Regions from separate parts of the Arthrobacter methylotrophus genome, predicted to be linked through region 2. Evidence: riboswitches for the same ligand, from Rfam matches in the RefSeq annotation. Region 2 holds a riboswitch; the other holds the start of a gene.
What was found. Region 2 has a riboswitch for thiamine pyrophosphate ahead of ABD884_RS24950 (ECF transporter S component). Riboswitches for the same ligand answer to the same signal wherever they lie in the genome.
Positions count from the first base shown of each region.

Region 1: it holds a riboswitch for thiamine pyrophosphate, as region 2 does, so the genes downstream of both, thiC (phosphomethylpyrimidine synthase ThiC) here and ABD884_RS24950 (ECF transporter S component) in region 2, are expected to answer to the same signal.

Region 1 covers NZ_BAABED010000001.1:1,255,099-1,263,008, forward strand. Annotated here, with positions in the region: gene ABD884_RS06130 (hypothetical protein) at 1-333, shown strand, start outside; gene ABD884_RS06135 (glucose-6-phosphate dehydrogenase) at 338-1,738, opposite strand; gene ffh (signal recognition particle protein) at 1,890-3,446, shown strand; gene ABD884_RS06145 (alpha/beta fold hydrolase) at 3,563-4,309, shown strand; gene thiC (phosphomethylpyrimidine synthase ThiC) at 4,310-6,139, opposite strand; TPP riboswitch at 6,135-6,242, opposite strand; gene ABD884_RS06155 (amidohydrolase family protein) at 6,341-7,435, shown strand; gene ABD884_RS06160 (VOC family protein) at 7,514-7,910, shown strand, end outside.
Region 2 covers NZ_BAABED010000001.1:4,845,516-4,853,425, reverse strand. Annotated here, with positions in the region: gene ABD884_RS24955 (ABC transporter ATP-binding protein) at 1-1,050, opposite strand, end outside; gene ABD884_RS24950 (ECF transporter S component) at 1,050-1,679, opposite strand; TPP riboswitch at 1,752-1,888, opposite strand; gene ABD884_RS24945 (NUDIX hydrolase) at 2,025-2,807, shown strand; gene ABD884_RS24940 (DUF4235 domain-containing protein) at 2,886-3,146, shown strand; gene mnhG (monovalent cation/H(+) antiporter subunit G) at 3,143-3,622, opposite strand; gene ABD884_RS24930 (MrpF/PhaF family protein) at 3,612-3,890, opposite strand; gene ABD884_RS24925 (Na+/H+ antiporter subunit E) at 3,887-4,453, opposite strand; gene ABD884_RS24920 (Na+/H+ antiporter subunit D) at 4,450-6,027, opposite strand; gene ABD884_RS24915 (Na(+)/H(+) antiporter subunit C) at 6,024-6,479, opposite strand; gene ABD884_RS24910 (Na+/H+ antiporter subunit A) at 6,476-7,910, opposite strand, start outside.

The DNA of each region.
Region 1 (7,910 bases), 3.6 Mb from region 2:
GTCGATCAAGATGGCAGTGAGAATGTCTACAGCTACGCAATCGGGCACAAGGACGGCAGCATGAGCGTTGTTGTTGTGAACCAGAACGATCCGAAACTCTCGGCTCAAGCGCCCGTAGCCATCCAATTGCCGGAAGCAGCTGCTACGGCCACCATGAGTCAGATGACGGGACCGGCCTTCGACGCTGAAGCGCAGACGCAGATCGACTCGCGGGAAGATGCCGGAGTCCCGGAATCCCAGCGGGCAATGATCCCGGGTTTTGTGCCAGGCCAACAGAAGGTCAGTTTGCCTCTCACCTCCGGAACGGTGACCGTTCTGACGTTCACTTTCTAGCGAACTAACCCCCGACGGCGGTGGGCCAGTCCGCGGGGCCGGGGCCGCCGGCGTCGTACTCTTCGAGCGGCACGGAATCTTTGGCCCAGGCCTTGAGCGCGGGCTCGATGATCCGCCAGCAGTCCACGGCGGTGTCACCCCGGACGGAGAGCAGGGGATCGCCGCTGATGATGCCCTCGAGTACTTCTCCGTATGGCAGGAGGGCGGAACCGTTCAGTTCAACGTTGAGCGTCACGCGGTCAAGCGAGAACATGTTTCCCGGACCGTTGACATCGATGTCGAGCTGCAGCGTGTCCGGACCGAATCCGATGCGCAGCTGGTTGGGGGCGTCCACGCCCTCGAAGCCCGACGGCAGGTGCGGGACGGGCCGGAAGGTGATGATGGCCTCCCTCCGCGCGCGGCCCAGGGCCTTGCCTGAACGCAGGATGAAGGGGACGCCTTTCCAACGCCAATTGTCGATTCCCACTTCGACTTCTGCGAGTGTCTCGGTATGCCGGGCAGGATCCACGCCCTCCTCCGCGGTATAGTCCGGAACGTTACGTTCGCCGATCCGGCCAGCCGAGTATCTCGCGCGTCGGGTGGACTTCTTATACGGTGCGCTGATGCTGCTCGCACGCAGCACCGTTGAAATCGCGTCGCGGAGATCGCGTTCGCCGATGCTGGAGGGAGCATCGAGAGCGAGCAGCGCCATGATGTGGAGCAAATGGCTTTGGATCATGTCCTTGAGGGCGCCGGCCCGGTCGTAATAGCGGGCGCGTCCCTCGAGTGCGAGATCTTCATCGAAGATGATTTCCACCTTCGCGATGTGGTCCCGGTTCCAGACCGGCTCCAGGAAACTGTTGGCAAAGCGCAGGCCCAGGATGTTGAATACAGTCGCCTTGCCGAGGAAGTGGTCCACCCGGTGGATGCGGTCTTCCGGGACAAGTGCGGCGAGGGTCTTGTTGAGTTCCCGGGCAGATTCGGAACTGGATCCGAAGGGTTTTTCCATCACCAGGCTCGTTCCGGGAGGTAATTGCTGTGCCGTGAGGACCTCGCAGGCCTTCTGGCTGATGGCTGGGGGCAGGGCGAAATAGACGGCGATGGGTGCTTCGAGCCCTGCCAGGAGGGTCCCGAGTTTGCCGTCCGCCGTGACATCCAGTTGATGGTATTCGGTGCTCTTCTCCAAGGCCGCAATAGCCTTCTTGCCTGCGGCACCTGCGCCGTTGGCAGCCTCCGCAAAGGCGCCGGCCACGCGTTTGTTCCACTGCTGCGACGTCCAGGGGTCCGAGCCTGCCCCGACAAGCTTCAGGCCGTCCGCGAGCCCGTCGGCTACTAGCCTGGCAAGCCCGGGCAACAGCAATCGGCCCGTCAGATCTCCGGAGGCGCCTAGGATGAGCAACGTTTTTACTGTTGTTTTGCTGGTCACTGTGCCAGCATGCCATCTTGCAGGCGCGTCTTGGTACCCTAGATAGTCGAGTCCCTCAGTTGAGTCAGATTTGTTTGGGGCAGGAATCGTCAAGATATTGGTGTGCCGGAACGGCCGCCATTCGTAGACCATCGAAAGAAGTGCACGGCGCGTGTTCAATTCACTCTCTGACCGGTTGACAGCAACCTTCAAGAATCTCCGTGGCAAGGGTCGCCTCACGGAAGCCGATGTCGATGCCACCGTCCGGGAGATCCGGCGCGCCCTTTTGGACGCTGACGTTGCCGTTTCCGTGGTCCGCGAGTTCACCGCTCGCATCCGTGAACGAGCCCTGGGCGCTGAGGTTTCCGGGGCCCTGAACCCGAGCCAGCAGATCGTGAAGATCGTCAACGAGGAACTCCAAGAGGTCCTTGGCGGCGAGACCCGCCGTATCCGCTTGGCGAAGACCGGCCCCACCATCATCATGCTCGCCGGTTTGCAGGGTGCGGGCAAGACCACCCTCGCAGGCAAGCTGGCCAAGTGGCTCAAGGCCCAAGGTCACAGCCCCATGTTGGTGGCCTGCGACCTCCAGCGTCCCAACGCCGTCACCCAGCTCCAAATCGTCGGTGAGCGTGCCGGCGTTCCTGTCTTCGCACCGCACCCCGGAACCACATCGGACCTGGACGTCCCCACCGGCGATCCGGTCGCCGTCGCACGCGCCGGTGTCGACGAAGCGCGCCAGAAGCTGTACGACGTCGTGATCGTGGACACGGCGGGCCGGCTCGGCGTCGACGCCGAAATGATGGACCAGGCGCGCCGCATCCGCCAGGCGATCATCCCGAACGAAGTGCTGTTCGTGATCGACTCCATGATCGGCCAGGATGCAGTCAATACGGCGGTTGCCTTTGATGAAGGCGTCAACTTCACCGGCGTCGTGTTGTCGAAGCTCGACGGCGATGCCCGCGGTGGTGCCGCGCTCTCGGTCGCGTCCGTCACCGGAAAGCCGGTCATGTTCGCGTCCACTGGCGAAGGTGTGGACGACTTCGAGCTGTTCCATCCGGACCGCATGGCCTCCCGCATCCTGGACATGGGCGATGTCCTCACCCTGATCGAACAGGCCGAGAAGAACTGGGACAAAGACGAAGCGGCCCGGATGGCGAAGAAGTTCGCCGACCAGGAAGACTTCACGCTGGACGACTTCCTCGCCCAGATGCAGCAGATCCGCAACATGGGTTCCATGAAGAAGATGCTCATGATGATGCCGGGTGCGCAGAACATCCGCCAGCAGCTGGAGCAGTTCGACGAGCGCGAAATCGACCGGGTGGAGGCGATTGTCCGCTCCATGACCCCGCATGAGCGGGTGGCTCCGAAGATTATCAACGGATCCCGTCGGGCCCGCATCGCCCGCGGTTCCGGTGTGCACGTCTCGGAGGTCAACGGCCTCCTGGAGCGCTTCGCGCAGGCGCAGAAGATGATGAAGAAGCTGGCCCAAGGCGGCGGCATGCCGGGTATGCCCGGCATCGGTGGCGGAGGTTCCCGCAAGGCGGCCAAGAGCGCTCCCAAGAAGAAGGCCCGTTCAGGCAACCCCGCCAAGGCGGCCCAGGAATTGCGCGACGCCGAGAACAAGCGGGCGAAGTCCGTTCCCACTGGCGCGGCTTTCGGCCAGGCCGGTGGCGACTTCGATCCTTCGCAGCTGAACCTGCCCAAGGGCTTCGACAAGTTTCTCAAGTAGCACAGGCAAGTAACCGCCCCACCCAACTAGCTCGCAGTTGTTGTCGGTTTGAGGGCTCAGAACGACAACAACTGCGAGCTAGTTGGGTTGTCAGCCCCGTGCCATAGGCTGGGGGGATGCAAAAGCAGCGCGTTGTGTTCGTCCATGGAGCAGGCACATTCGGCGCTGCCGCGTGGCCGAAGCAACACGGCATGGCGCTGCAGTACGACGCGCTTTTCCTGAAACGCCACGGCTTCGATGCGCAGGCCGAGCCTTTGGAATCCGATTTTGCGGCAGATGTGGACATCGTATTGGAGTGTCTCGGTGCGCGGGAGGCGGCGTCAGCTCCCGGCTCCCGCGGCGGCCATGTCGTGGCGCACTCCCAAGGCGCGATTTCCGCCATGCTGGCAGCAGTGGAGCGGCCGGACCTGGTCCGTTCCCTCGTGTTGGTGGAACCGGCGTGTCTTTCCCTCACCGCTGAATTGCCCGCCACCGCGGCCTACCGATCGCTGATGGAGCCCCTGTTCCGGATCCGGCACGAGCTCAGCGATGACGACTACCAGCGCGAATTCGTCCGCAGGGCGTTTTCCTCGGAGGCGGCAGTCCTGAACACCCCGGAGGCCCGTCGTACCGCCCGGCGCTTGCGGCTGCAGGCTCCGCCGTGGGAAGCACGTCTGCACATTGTCCCCGGAGTTCCCACCCTTGTCCTGACCGGCGGTTGGGAGCCGCTGTACGAAGAGATCGCAGGCTACTTGCAGGAAACCGGTGCCCTCCACCGCGTTGCGGCAGGAGGACACCGGCCCCATGATTCAGTCGAAGGAGACCGGATGATCCGCTCCTTCATCGCGGACGTCAGCCGCGCGGGAACAGTCCAAGCTTCCTGATCAGTTCAGGCTTCCTGACTTCGCCTCACCCTTTCCGGCAGGAACCTCCAGCTCAGGAAGGTAGACCTTGCCTCCCGATGCCAGGAATTCTTCGCTCTTTTCTCGCATGCCGTTGTACATTTCCGCGATGGCTGCTTGGGAATCGGCGGAACCGTATTCGTCGCGGATGTCCTGGCTGATGCGCATCGAACAGAATTTCGGCCCGCACATGGAACAGAAATGCGCTGTCTTGGCCGGTTCTGCCGGGAGCGTCTCATCGTGGAAGGATTCCGCCGTGACGGGGTCTAAGGACAGCGCGAACTGATCGCGCCAGCGGAACTCGAAGCGGGCCTTCGACAGCGCGTCGTCGCGTTCGTGGGCGCCCGGGTGGCCCTTGGCGAGGTCGGCAGCGTGGGCGGCGATCTTGTACGTGATCACGCCCGTCTTGACATCGTCCTTGTTCGGCAGGCCCAGGTGTTCCTTCGGCGTGACGTAGCAGAGCATCGCGGTTCCGTAGCGGGCGATCTCCGTCGCGCCGATAGCGGAGGTGATGTGATCGTAGCCGGGAGCCACATCTGTCACCAGCGGGCCCAAGGTGTAGAAGGGGGCTCCCTTGCACAGTTCCTGCTGGCGTTCCACGTTCTCCCGGACCAAGTGGAACGGAATGTGGCCCGGTCCTTCAACCATGACCTGGACGTCGTACTTCCATGCCCGCCGCGTCAGCTCGGCCAAGGTGTCGAGCTCGGCGAACTGGGCGGCGTCGTTGGCGTCCGCGGTGGCTCCCGGGCGCAGCCCGTCGCCGAGGGAGAACGCGACGTCGTATTTGGCGAAGATCTCGCAGAGCTCGTCGAAATGGGTGTAGAGGAAGTTCTCCTCGTGATGCGCCAGGCACCAGCCGGCCATGATGGATCCGCCGCGGGAGACGATGCCCGTGACGCGATTGGCGGTGAGCGGGACATATCGAAGCAACACACCCGCGTGGATGGTCATGTAGTCGACGCCCTGCTCGCACTGTTCAATTACGGTGTCGCGGAAGATCTCCCAGGTGAGTTTGTTGGCTTCGCCGTTGACCTTCTCAAGCGCCTGATAAATAGGCACGGTGCCGATCGGAACCGGAGAATTGCGGATGATCCATTCCCGGGTTGTGTGGATATCGTCCCCCGTGGACAGGTCCATGACCGTGTCGGCGCCCCATTGCGTGGCCCACTGCAGTTTGTCCACTTCTTCGGCAATCGAACTGGTGACGGCCGAGTTGCCGATGTTCGCGTTGATCTTCACCAGGAACGCCTTGCCGATGATCATCGGTTCGGACTCGGGGTGGTTGATGTTGTTGGGAATGATCGCCCGGCCGGCTGCGACTTCGCTGCGGACCAGTTCAACATCGCAGTTCTCCCGAAGGGCCACGAACTGCATTTCCGGCGTCACCATGCCCCGCTTGGCATAGTGCATCTGCGTGACGGTCTTGCCGTCGACGGCGCGGCGGGGCACCGGCCGTGCTCCCTTCCACTCGGCGGAGGCGGCGCCGCGGCGTACGGCCGATTTGCCGTCGTCGAGCAGGTTCCGTTCGCGGCCGCTGTATGCCTCGGTGTCGGCCCGGGCTTCGATCCAGTCGCTACGGAACGGCTCAAGGCCGACCACAGGATCACTCCCGGGCCCCGCGGTGCGGTACACGTGGAAAGACGCGTTCGCCTCGCCGTTGGGGGATGGTTCCAGGGCGATTTCCGTGACCGGAACCCGGATTCCGTTTTCGGCATCCTCCAGAAAAGCGAGGGAATGCGACCTGAGGGACTGTGTCACCTCCTGGACTGATCCGTTTTGGGCAGGGCTCAGCTGTGTTTCTTTGGTGCTCAAAGGATTACTCACTTCCTTCGCCGGCATTACCCGGACAGGTTCAACGGTCGCAGGCCGCGTCAGCCCGATCTCAGCCCTTGCCAGGGCCCCCGTGTGGTCGTAAACGAAGCTACCACAGCCTCTCGCATCTCGGACAGATGTGACTGGGTCGGCCCCCGCCACCGAGCCTAAGGAGAATGAACCGGAGCCTAAAGTGGGTGCATGGCAGAAATCATCGAGTTCAGCGGAGCCGTTCTCACCGGGCCGAAGGATGAGCGGCGCGGCCTCTGGTCGATCGACGGACGGCTGACCTTTGTCCGTCCAGCCGCGGTGCCGAACGTGGTCCTGGACGGATGGGTGTTGCCCGGCCTTGTGGATGCCCACTGCCATGTGGGCCTGGGCCCGGGCGGAGCGGTGGACGGTGAGACCGCTCGCCGGCAGGCGACGGCTGACCGGAATGCGGGGACGCTCCTGATCCGCGACGCCGGATCCGCAAGCGACACGCGATGGCTCCAGCACCGGCCGGATATGCCCCGGATCATCCGCGCTGGCCGGCACATCGCCAGGCAGCGCCGATACATCCGTGGGCTGGCAGAGGAAGCCGAACCGGATGGCCTCGTGGAGGCCGTGCGTAAGCAGGCACGGTCTGGAGACGGTTGGGTGAAGATCGTCGGGGACTGGATTGATCGCGCCGCCGGAGACCTGGGTCCGTCCTTTCCGGCTGCAATGGTCAAGGACGCGGTGGCGGCGGCACACGACGAAGGCGCCCGGGTCACGGCCCATTGCTTCGCCGAAGAGACCATCGATGACATGCTCGACGCCGATATCGACTGCATCGAGCACGCTACCGGTCTCCTGGCCCGCCATGTTCCGAGATTGTTGGATCAAGGTGTGCCGATCGTCCCCACGCTCATTAATATCGCGACATTTCCGGACATTGCGAAGCAGGCGGAAGCGAAGTTCCCGCGCTACGCTGCGCACATGACCGCGTTGTGGGAGCGCCGGCATGAGCGTGTCTCCGAGGCATTCGAGGCCGGAGTGCGGATATATGCCGGGACCGACGCCGGCAGCGTCATCAAGCACGGTCGGATCGGGGAGGAAATCCTGGAGCTGCATCGGGCCGGCTTGCCGCCTGCCGCCGCCCTCGATGCTGCCTGCTGGTCCGCCCGCGACTGGCTTGGCCAGGACGGTATCAGCGAAGGTGCCAGTGCCGACGTCGTGCTTTACGCAGAGGATCCCCGGGTGTCCCTCGACGTCGTACTGAAACCGCAGCGCATCGTGCTGAGGGGGCACTTTTCAGGAAACGGCGAGCATTAGGAATAAATTGAAGCTTCAAGTAATTTAGATATATAGAGGTTGCCGAAGGGCGGCGCCACAAGAAGCCAGGAGTTTCACATGACCACTACATCCAGCCAGGATCTCCTTCCTGCCGAACTCACCATGGGCACTGTCATGCTCAAAGTGGGGGACATGAAGCTCATGGGGGATTACTACCAGCGGGCCCTAGGGCTCGAGGTCGTCGCCGAACAAGACGGCGGACTCTACATCGGGCGGGTCGGCAAGCCGTTGGTGCACCTTGCCCCGGCGTCTGGACTCCAGACCCCGGGTCGTGGAGAAGCCGGCCTCTTCCACACCGCACTGCTGTTCGAAGACCAGTCCTCGCTCGCAGCCACTGTTGCCTCCGCGGCGCAATACGAACCGCACGCCTTCGTCGGCAGCGCAGACCACTTGGTCAGCGAGGCCTTCTACTTCACCGACCCTGAAGGCAACGGCATCGAGCTCTACTACGACA
Region 2 (7,910 bases):
AAGGGTCAAAGCGAAGGTCGACTTTCCCGCGCCGTTGGGGCCCGTGATGGTCAGCGACTGCCCCGCGAACACTTCGGCGTCGAGCCCGGTCTGCACGGGACGTGGTGGGATGGTCTTCAGCCCTCGGCGGTGCGCCCTTTCACGGGAGACAGCGAGCTCCTGGGTGGCGAGCAGCAGCCCACCGCCCCTCGCGTTGGAACGAGGCCGGGTGGCCGGCACGTAACCGGGCACCCAGACGCCCGCAGCAGTGAGCATGTCCCTTGCTCGCACCAGCACGGTATCCGGGTCGCCGTCCAGGAGCACCGCGGGCGTTGAACTACCTTCGGAGGAGCTGCCCGGCTGCAGCACCACGATCCGGTCCACGAGGTCTTTCCACACCGCGACCCGATGCTCCACCACCACCAGGGTGGCGCCGGTCTTGTCCAGGCAGCGGCCCACGGCGTCGCGGACCTCCAGCACGCCGGCGGGGTCCAGGTTGGCGGTCGGCTCGTCCAGGAGGATCAAGCCCGGCCGCATCGCCAGGATGCCAGCCAGCGCAAGGCGCTGTTTCTGCCCGCCGGAAAGGGCCGACGTCGGGTGGTCCAGCGCTAGGCCGCCACTGGCACTGCCGCCTGCACTATTCCGCAGCCCGACGTCGTCGAGCGCTTCATGGACGCGCTTCCAGATCTCCTCCCGCGGCACGCAAAGGTTCTCGGCCCCAAACGCGACGTCGTCGCCCAGCCGGGAAAGCACCACTTGGGTTTCAGGGTCCTGTTGCATGAGTCCGGCACGGCCCCGCTGGGCCCGGGGTGACTGGCCGTCCACCAGCAACGAGCCGGTTTCGTCGGCGTCGTCCCCTTCCTCGCCCAGCACGCCCGCGAGGGCATGCAAGAGCGTCGACTTGCCTGCGCCCGAGGGGCCAAGCAGGAGCACGCGCTCGCCTGGACGGATGTCCAGATCCAGGCCGTGGATGGCCGGTGTGGTGCGGCCGGCGTGCCGCCAGCCCCAGCCTCGCGCGGAAATTGCGGCGGGATGCACCGCAGCGGGGGTACCGGAATCAGGACTGGGCATCAGGAAAAGACAGGCTCCGAGGCGGCCTTACGGGACGCGAACGCGCTCAGGACGCCGGTCTTGGCCAGGCCGCGGGTGGCGATCCAGGACAAGGCTCCGGCAATGACCGCGCCGGAAAGCGTGCAGAACACGATGTACACGAGCTTGTCGCCGATTTCGTAGGCGATGTTCCAGCCCCACGGCAGGAAGGAGTCGTTCAGCCCGCAGAACAGGCCCGCACCGGCACCGGCCAGCAGGGACACCGGCAGGTTGAACTTCTTGTACATGAACGCCAGGAAGATGAGTTCCGCGCCGAGCCCCTGGAGCAGGCCCGAAATCAAGACCGTGGTGCCGTACTGGTTACCCATGATGAGCTCGCTGGTGGCGGCCACTATTTCGCAGAAGATTGCGGCACCGGGCTTGCGGACAATGAGCATGCCCAGGACTGCCGGAATCATCCAACCACCAGCGATCAGACCCCCCAGCGGAGGGTAGCCGGCCGTCACGGGCGTGACAACCAGAGCCATCTGGTCCCATGCCCAGAAAATCACGCCACCGGCGATGGAAATCAGGGCCGCCACGACGATGTCCACGACGCGCCAGTTGAAAGCGGGCTTGGTGAGACCCGGCCTTGAAGAAATACCAGTCATTTTGTCCTCCTGAGGAACAGGAGGGGAAAGTGTTCCCGGCTTACGTTCGGCTTCCGCCGCGCTGGTTCCGGACACTATGAGAACTCGACTCCCTTGCGCCGGTACTAGCCGGATCAGGTTCGAGGGTCTGCGGCTGTCCGCACTCTCAGCGCCCGTCCTCCGTGCCGCATTGCTGCGAGCCCGACGGCGGCGCTCCCCTGTCGTTATCAATCCACCCTTTTGGGCGTGGTTCAGTTTACACCTTGGCGGGGTTCCGAACGGGAAAGTGACGCATTCTGCTGGATCATTCCTTGTCTTGGAGCTGGCAGGCCCGAGGCGGCGCGGTCGGGCGGCGAAACTGGGAGAATGATCCAGCAGAATCATCGCAGCAAGCGGGGCAAAGGAGCGGTCTTGACAGGCATTGGTACAGCGGAAAGCACCACAGTGGCCGAACCGAGGCTTGCCGCCAGCGTGATCCTGGTCCGCGATGCTGCTGGGCGAGGGAGTTCCGAAGGGGCGGCGCGGCCTGCGGGCGCCGCAAACGGCCTGGAGGTATTCGTTCAGCACCGGGTGTCCACCATGGACTTCGCTGCAGGCATGGTGGTCTTCCCCGGCGGACGGGTCGACACCGTGGACAGCACTGGCTGGGACTTCGCGGACGACGTGGTCGAACGGCATGCCGCTGCGTGGCACCTGAGCAGCATCGCCGTCGAGCCCTTGACGGCACGCCACAACGCCGGCAGAGTGCTGGCGGCCGCGCAACGCGAGGTGTTCGAAGAGGCCGGCCTGAAGCTCGATGCAGCCACCCTCCGCCCCTGGGCCAACTGGGTCACCCCGGAAGACCAGCCCAAACGCTTCGACACATACTTCTACCTTGCGTGCCCGGTTTCCGGAGCCGAGCCAAAGCATCAAACCACGGAGGCGTCATCGTCCCTGTGGATGCCGGTCCGCGGAATCCTTGAGGCTGAATCCGCGGGGACACTCAGGCTCATGCCGCCCACTCTGGTGCTGCTGGATGAACTGCTCGCCCTCGGCACCATGGAAGCCGTCTTGGCCGGGGAACGCGAGATCATACCCGTGCGTCCGCAGCCAGGGGCATTGCAGGAGTTCTTCCGGAACAGGCGCCAGCCCCCGTCCCTTGCGCCTTAGCGGGCGTAGCGGCCGTAGCGGGCCTGATGTGGGGTTAGGCTGGGGGCAGACCTGTTCCCCCCCTCAAGGAGTCCCGGAATGAATCTCCTCATCAAGCTACTCGGCACCGGCGTGAGCATCGGCGCGGGCTTTGTCGGCACCAAACTGGTCAATGCCGTGTGGGAAAAGACCACGGGCAACAAGCCTCCGAAAGGCCACGACGACATGGAGACGAGCCTCCGCTCAGCGCTGACGTTCGCCCTGATTTCGGCGACTGTCAATGCCATCATCCAAGTTGTCGCCAGCCGAGGCACCCAGCGTGCCATCTCGCGCTTCTCGAAGACGCAGGACATCGTCTAGGCTGACGGCTGGCCGTTCCGATTGGGACCGCCAGCACCGGCAGCACCGCCCGTGTTCCCGGCGTGGGGCGGTACCGACTCCCCCGCTTCAGCTTTCTCGGCATCCCGCTTGCCGGCCGCCCGCAGCACCACGGCCTCGAGTTCGTCGGTGCTGAGCAGCTCGGGGTGGAGGTGCTTGGTCCGGTAGCCTGCGCGGCCCACCATGTGCGCGGACACAGGCACGGTCAGCAGTTGGAAGATCCAGGCGACCGCCAGGACCGGCCACACCCACCATTCGCGCATTTGCAGCCCGATGGCCGCTAGGACGAGGAAAAGCCCCAACACTTGCGGTTTGGTGGCTGCATGCATCCGGCTCATCAAGTCAGGGAAGCGCAACAGGCCGATTGCCGCCCCCAATGACATCAGCGCACCGAGAATCAGCAGCACGGCGGTGACGGCATCGATCACGGCGTCCACTCCGGTGGCGTTAGGAGTCATTGACCTGTCCTCTCCGGTCGGCCACAAAGCGTGCCACCGTCACCGAACCGACGAAGCCAATCAGCGTGAGTGCGACTAGCAAGACGAGGTTGTTGAGGTGCCTGTTGACGGCCATGTCGATCGCCAGCGCAGCACCCAGAATGGCTAGCAGCACGTCGGAGGCCAGCACACGGTCCAGGAGCGAAGGTCCGACGGCGATCCGGTAGATCGCTCCGGCCGCCGCGAGGCTGAGAATCACCGCTGTCACGGTCAGCACGATGTCTTTCATGAGCCAGTTCCCCTCGTCATAAGCCAGTCTCCGGCCTGAAGTGCGTCCACTTCCGCGCGCGTTCCCATGATCCGGATGAGCGATGCCTCCGTGTCCTGGACTTCCCGGCGCAGCCTTGCAGTGTCTGAATCGTTGCGGACATTGAGGCCGTGGATGTAGAGCGTGGACGTCGAACGGTCCACCTCCACCACCAGGGAACCCGGAATCAACGAAATCACATGTCCCGTTGCGGTGACCATCAGGTCGGAATGGCTCCGCAAGGGAACAGCGACGACGGCGTTGGTCACCGAAGGCCCGCGAAAGACCGCGAGGTACATGACCTGGAAGCTCGCGGCCACGATCTTGCCAAGGAAGACCACGGCGAAAGACATGGCTCGGAGCACGTTGAAGCGTCCGCCGAGTTCCACGGGAGGCAAGTAGAAAATCCTGGCCACCACCACCGCGATCAGCGCACCGAACACCAAGTTGCCCGGGCTGAAGTCACGCCAGAGTGCACCCCAGACGACCACCAGCCACACCAGCAGGGGCAACTCAGTGCGGAATGAAATCCTCTTGCGGCTCATTTGCCACCGCCCTGCACCGACGGTTCAGCGATCCCCGGAACCTTGGCGTTCTGGCCAAGCACCGAATGGATGTAGGCGGACCGGTCCAGCATCTGTTCCGCGGAGTTCCCTGCCAAGTGGAACAGCGGTCCGGCAAAGACGGTCAGCGCCATGCCAAAGACCACTAGTGCGACGGTTGGCCCCACCATGGTCCGCGGGAGCAGGCCGACGGCGGCTGTGTCCGTCAGGGCGGGGGCCGGGTAGTCCGCGTCCTCGGGTTTCCGCCAGAATGCGCGGTTCCAGACACGGGCAACTGCCAGCAGGGTCAAGAGACTGGTGACCACCCCTCCCACCACCAAGGTGATGGCCAACGGCGTGCCAAAGGCTATGCCGGCCTGCAGGAGCCCGAGTTTCCCCAGGAATCCTGAAAACGGCGGAATACCTGCAAGGTTCATGGCCGGAATGAAGAACAAGAGCGCAAGGAGCGGGGACAACTTGGCGAGCCCGCCCAGCCTGTCTATGGACGAGCTACCGCCGCGGCGCTCGATCAAGCCGGTCACCAGGAACAGGCTCGTTTGGACGGTGATGTGGTGGGCCACATAGAAGACAGCAGCCGCAAGCCCCGCGATGGAGGACATCGCCAGCCCGAACACCATGTAGCCGATGTGGCTGACCAAGGTGAAGGAAAGTAATCGTTTGATGTCGCTCTGGGCTATGGCGCCGAGAATCCCCACGAGCATGGTGAGGAGGGCTACCACCATCAGCGGGGTGTTCAAGGTATCGCCCGGGAAGAGGAGGGTCTCCGTGCGGACCATCGCATAGACGCCCACTTTGGTCAGCAAACCGGCGAACACGGCGGTGACCGGCGCGGGTGCCGTCGGATACGAGTCGGGGAGCCAGAAGGACAACGGGAAGACGGCGGCCTTGATCCCGAACGCAACGAGCAACATGACGTGGAGCAGGTTCCTGGTGTCCGGATCAAGGGCGGCCAGCTTGATGGCGAGATCTGCCATGGTGATGGTTCCGGTGGCTCCGTAGATCATCGCGATGGCGATCAGGAACAACACCGAAGACACGACGGAAACCACTACATAGGTGACCCCTGCGCGGATACGCGGCCCGGTCCCACCCAGAGTCATGAGCACATAGCTCGCCGTCAGCAGGATTTCGAAGCCGACGTACAGATTGAAGAGGTCACCCGTGAGGAAGGCGTTGGAGACGCCCGCAACCAGGATCAGGTAGGTCGGGTGGAAGATCGAGACCGGTGCTTCACGGTCGCCGTCGGCCATTCCCTGGCCGGTGGCGTAGATCAACACCGCGAGGCTGATGACGGAGGAGACCACCAGCATGAGCGAGGAAAACTGGTCTACTACCATCACCACGCCAAACGGCGGCTGCCAACCACCCAGGGTGACGGATTCGGTGCCTGTGGTCCATACCGAGGCGAGGAGCAAGCATTCCAGGAGCAGGGTGAGGGACAGCAAAGCAATGCTGACGACGCGCTGCGCCAGCGGGTTCCTGTTCAGGGCGAAGGTGAGCGCGGCACCGAGGATGGGAAGTACGACGGCGAGCGGCGCCAGGCTGGCCATGTTCACTCGGGTCCTCCTTCCTTGGCTGCTTCTGTGACTGCCGTGACCGGGAATTCGGATGTTTCTTCAGGAACCACGGAATCGTCCTCGGCGTCGAAGCTGGGTGTTTTCGCCACGCGCCGGTCTTCCGCGTCATCCTGGATATCGTCCTGCCGTGCCAACGCCCAGGTCCGGTAGATGATGCCGAGCATGAAAGCCGTCACCGCGAAGGAGATGACAATCGACGTCAGGATCAGGGCTTGCGGCAAGGGATCGTTATAGGCGCGCGGATCAGTGGATTTGTTGAATAGCGGGGCAAGCCCGGCATATCCGCCCGTGGCCAGGATCAGGAGGTTGGTGGCGTTGGCCAGGAGCATGAGTCCGAGCAGGACACGGGTCAAACTGCGTTCCAGGATCAAGTAGATGCCGCAGGCATACAGCACGCCCATGACGATCAACAAGGTGAGGTTGACGCTCATGGGGTCCCTTTCGCTTGCGGAGCCGCAGGTTCGGTGGACACGGGGACTTCGGGCGGGATTTCCGCCGAACGCCCTGTGTCTCCGCCGGCTGTCTCTTCGAAATGCTCGTCGATTTCTGCTCCCAAGCTGCGCAGCACGTCCAGCGCCAGGCCCACTACGACGAAGTAGACGCCGATGTCGAAGATGGTGGAGGTCACGAACTTGACGTCACCGAACAGCGGCAGCCAGAACTCGATGATGGCACTTTGGAACACTTGGCCGCCGAGAAGAAGGGGCACGAAGCCGGCCGCTGCCGCCGTCGCAAGACCGGTTCCCAGCAGCATTCCGGCGCTGATCGGCGCGGCTTCCCGCAACTCGAAGCGACCGCCGGCCAAGTAACGGATGGTCAGCGCGAGTCCGGCGGTGAGTCCTCCGGCGAAGCCGCCGCCCGGAAGGTTGTGTCCGGCTAGCAGGAGGTATACGGAGAAGACGATCATCGAGTGGAAGATCAGCCGCGTGACCACTTCGAAGATGATGGATCGCCGTTCTGGTGCCAGGGTGCGGCCGGCCACTAGCCAGGGATCCGCCAGGGAGCCTGCGAATTTGCGCACGAGCGCCAGCGAGGCGTCGTCGCGCGAGCTGCCCCCGGCGGCGGCGGCGCGCCTCCCCACCGTTCCTTCGGGAATCGAGGCGGCTTTGTTGAGGCGCTCCCCCCGGCTGCGGACAAAGATCAAGCTCGCGACGCCGGTGGCGGCTACTGCCAGCACCGAGATCTCACCGAAGGTATCCCAGGCGCGGATGTCCACGAGCGTTACGTTGACCACGTTGAGTCCGCCGCCCCCTTCGTAAGCCAACCGGGGGAACGAGAGCGATACGGGCTCGGCGATACGGGCTCCCATGGCGTAGATCGCGACGAAGATCATGGTCACCGCGAACGCTACTCCGATGATGACGCGAACCACTCGGTATTTGCCGCCGGTACGGTCCCGGAGCTCCGGAGGGAGGCTGCGCATCGCCAGGACAAAGGCCACCAGGATGATGGTCTCCACCAGCATTTGCGTCAAGGCGAGGTCCGGGGCTCCCTGCAACGCGAACATCAAAGCGATCCCGTATCCGGTGACTGAGACCATCAGGACGGCGAGGAAGCGCTTGTTGGCACGAACAGCGGCTAGCGCCCCAACAACGATTCCCGCTGCAGCGATGAGCTGGAGCGGCGAGTTCGGGTCGATCAGATAGAGACCGCCCGGGAGCGGTTTGTTGGCCATCACGAGTGCCGTCAGCGGGACTGCGAAAGCCACGGTGAGAATGACCGCCAGGTAGAAGTACAGGGAACCGCGCTGTGTGCGTCCGGTGACCCAGACGGCGACGTCGTCCAAGGCACCGATGGTGCGCTGGTAGGCGCGATCCCCGTCCACCCAGTCCGGGACGCGGCTCTGCGCCCGGGCCACAAAG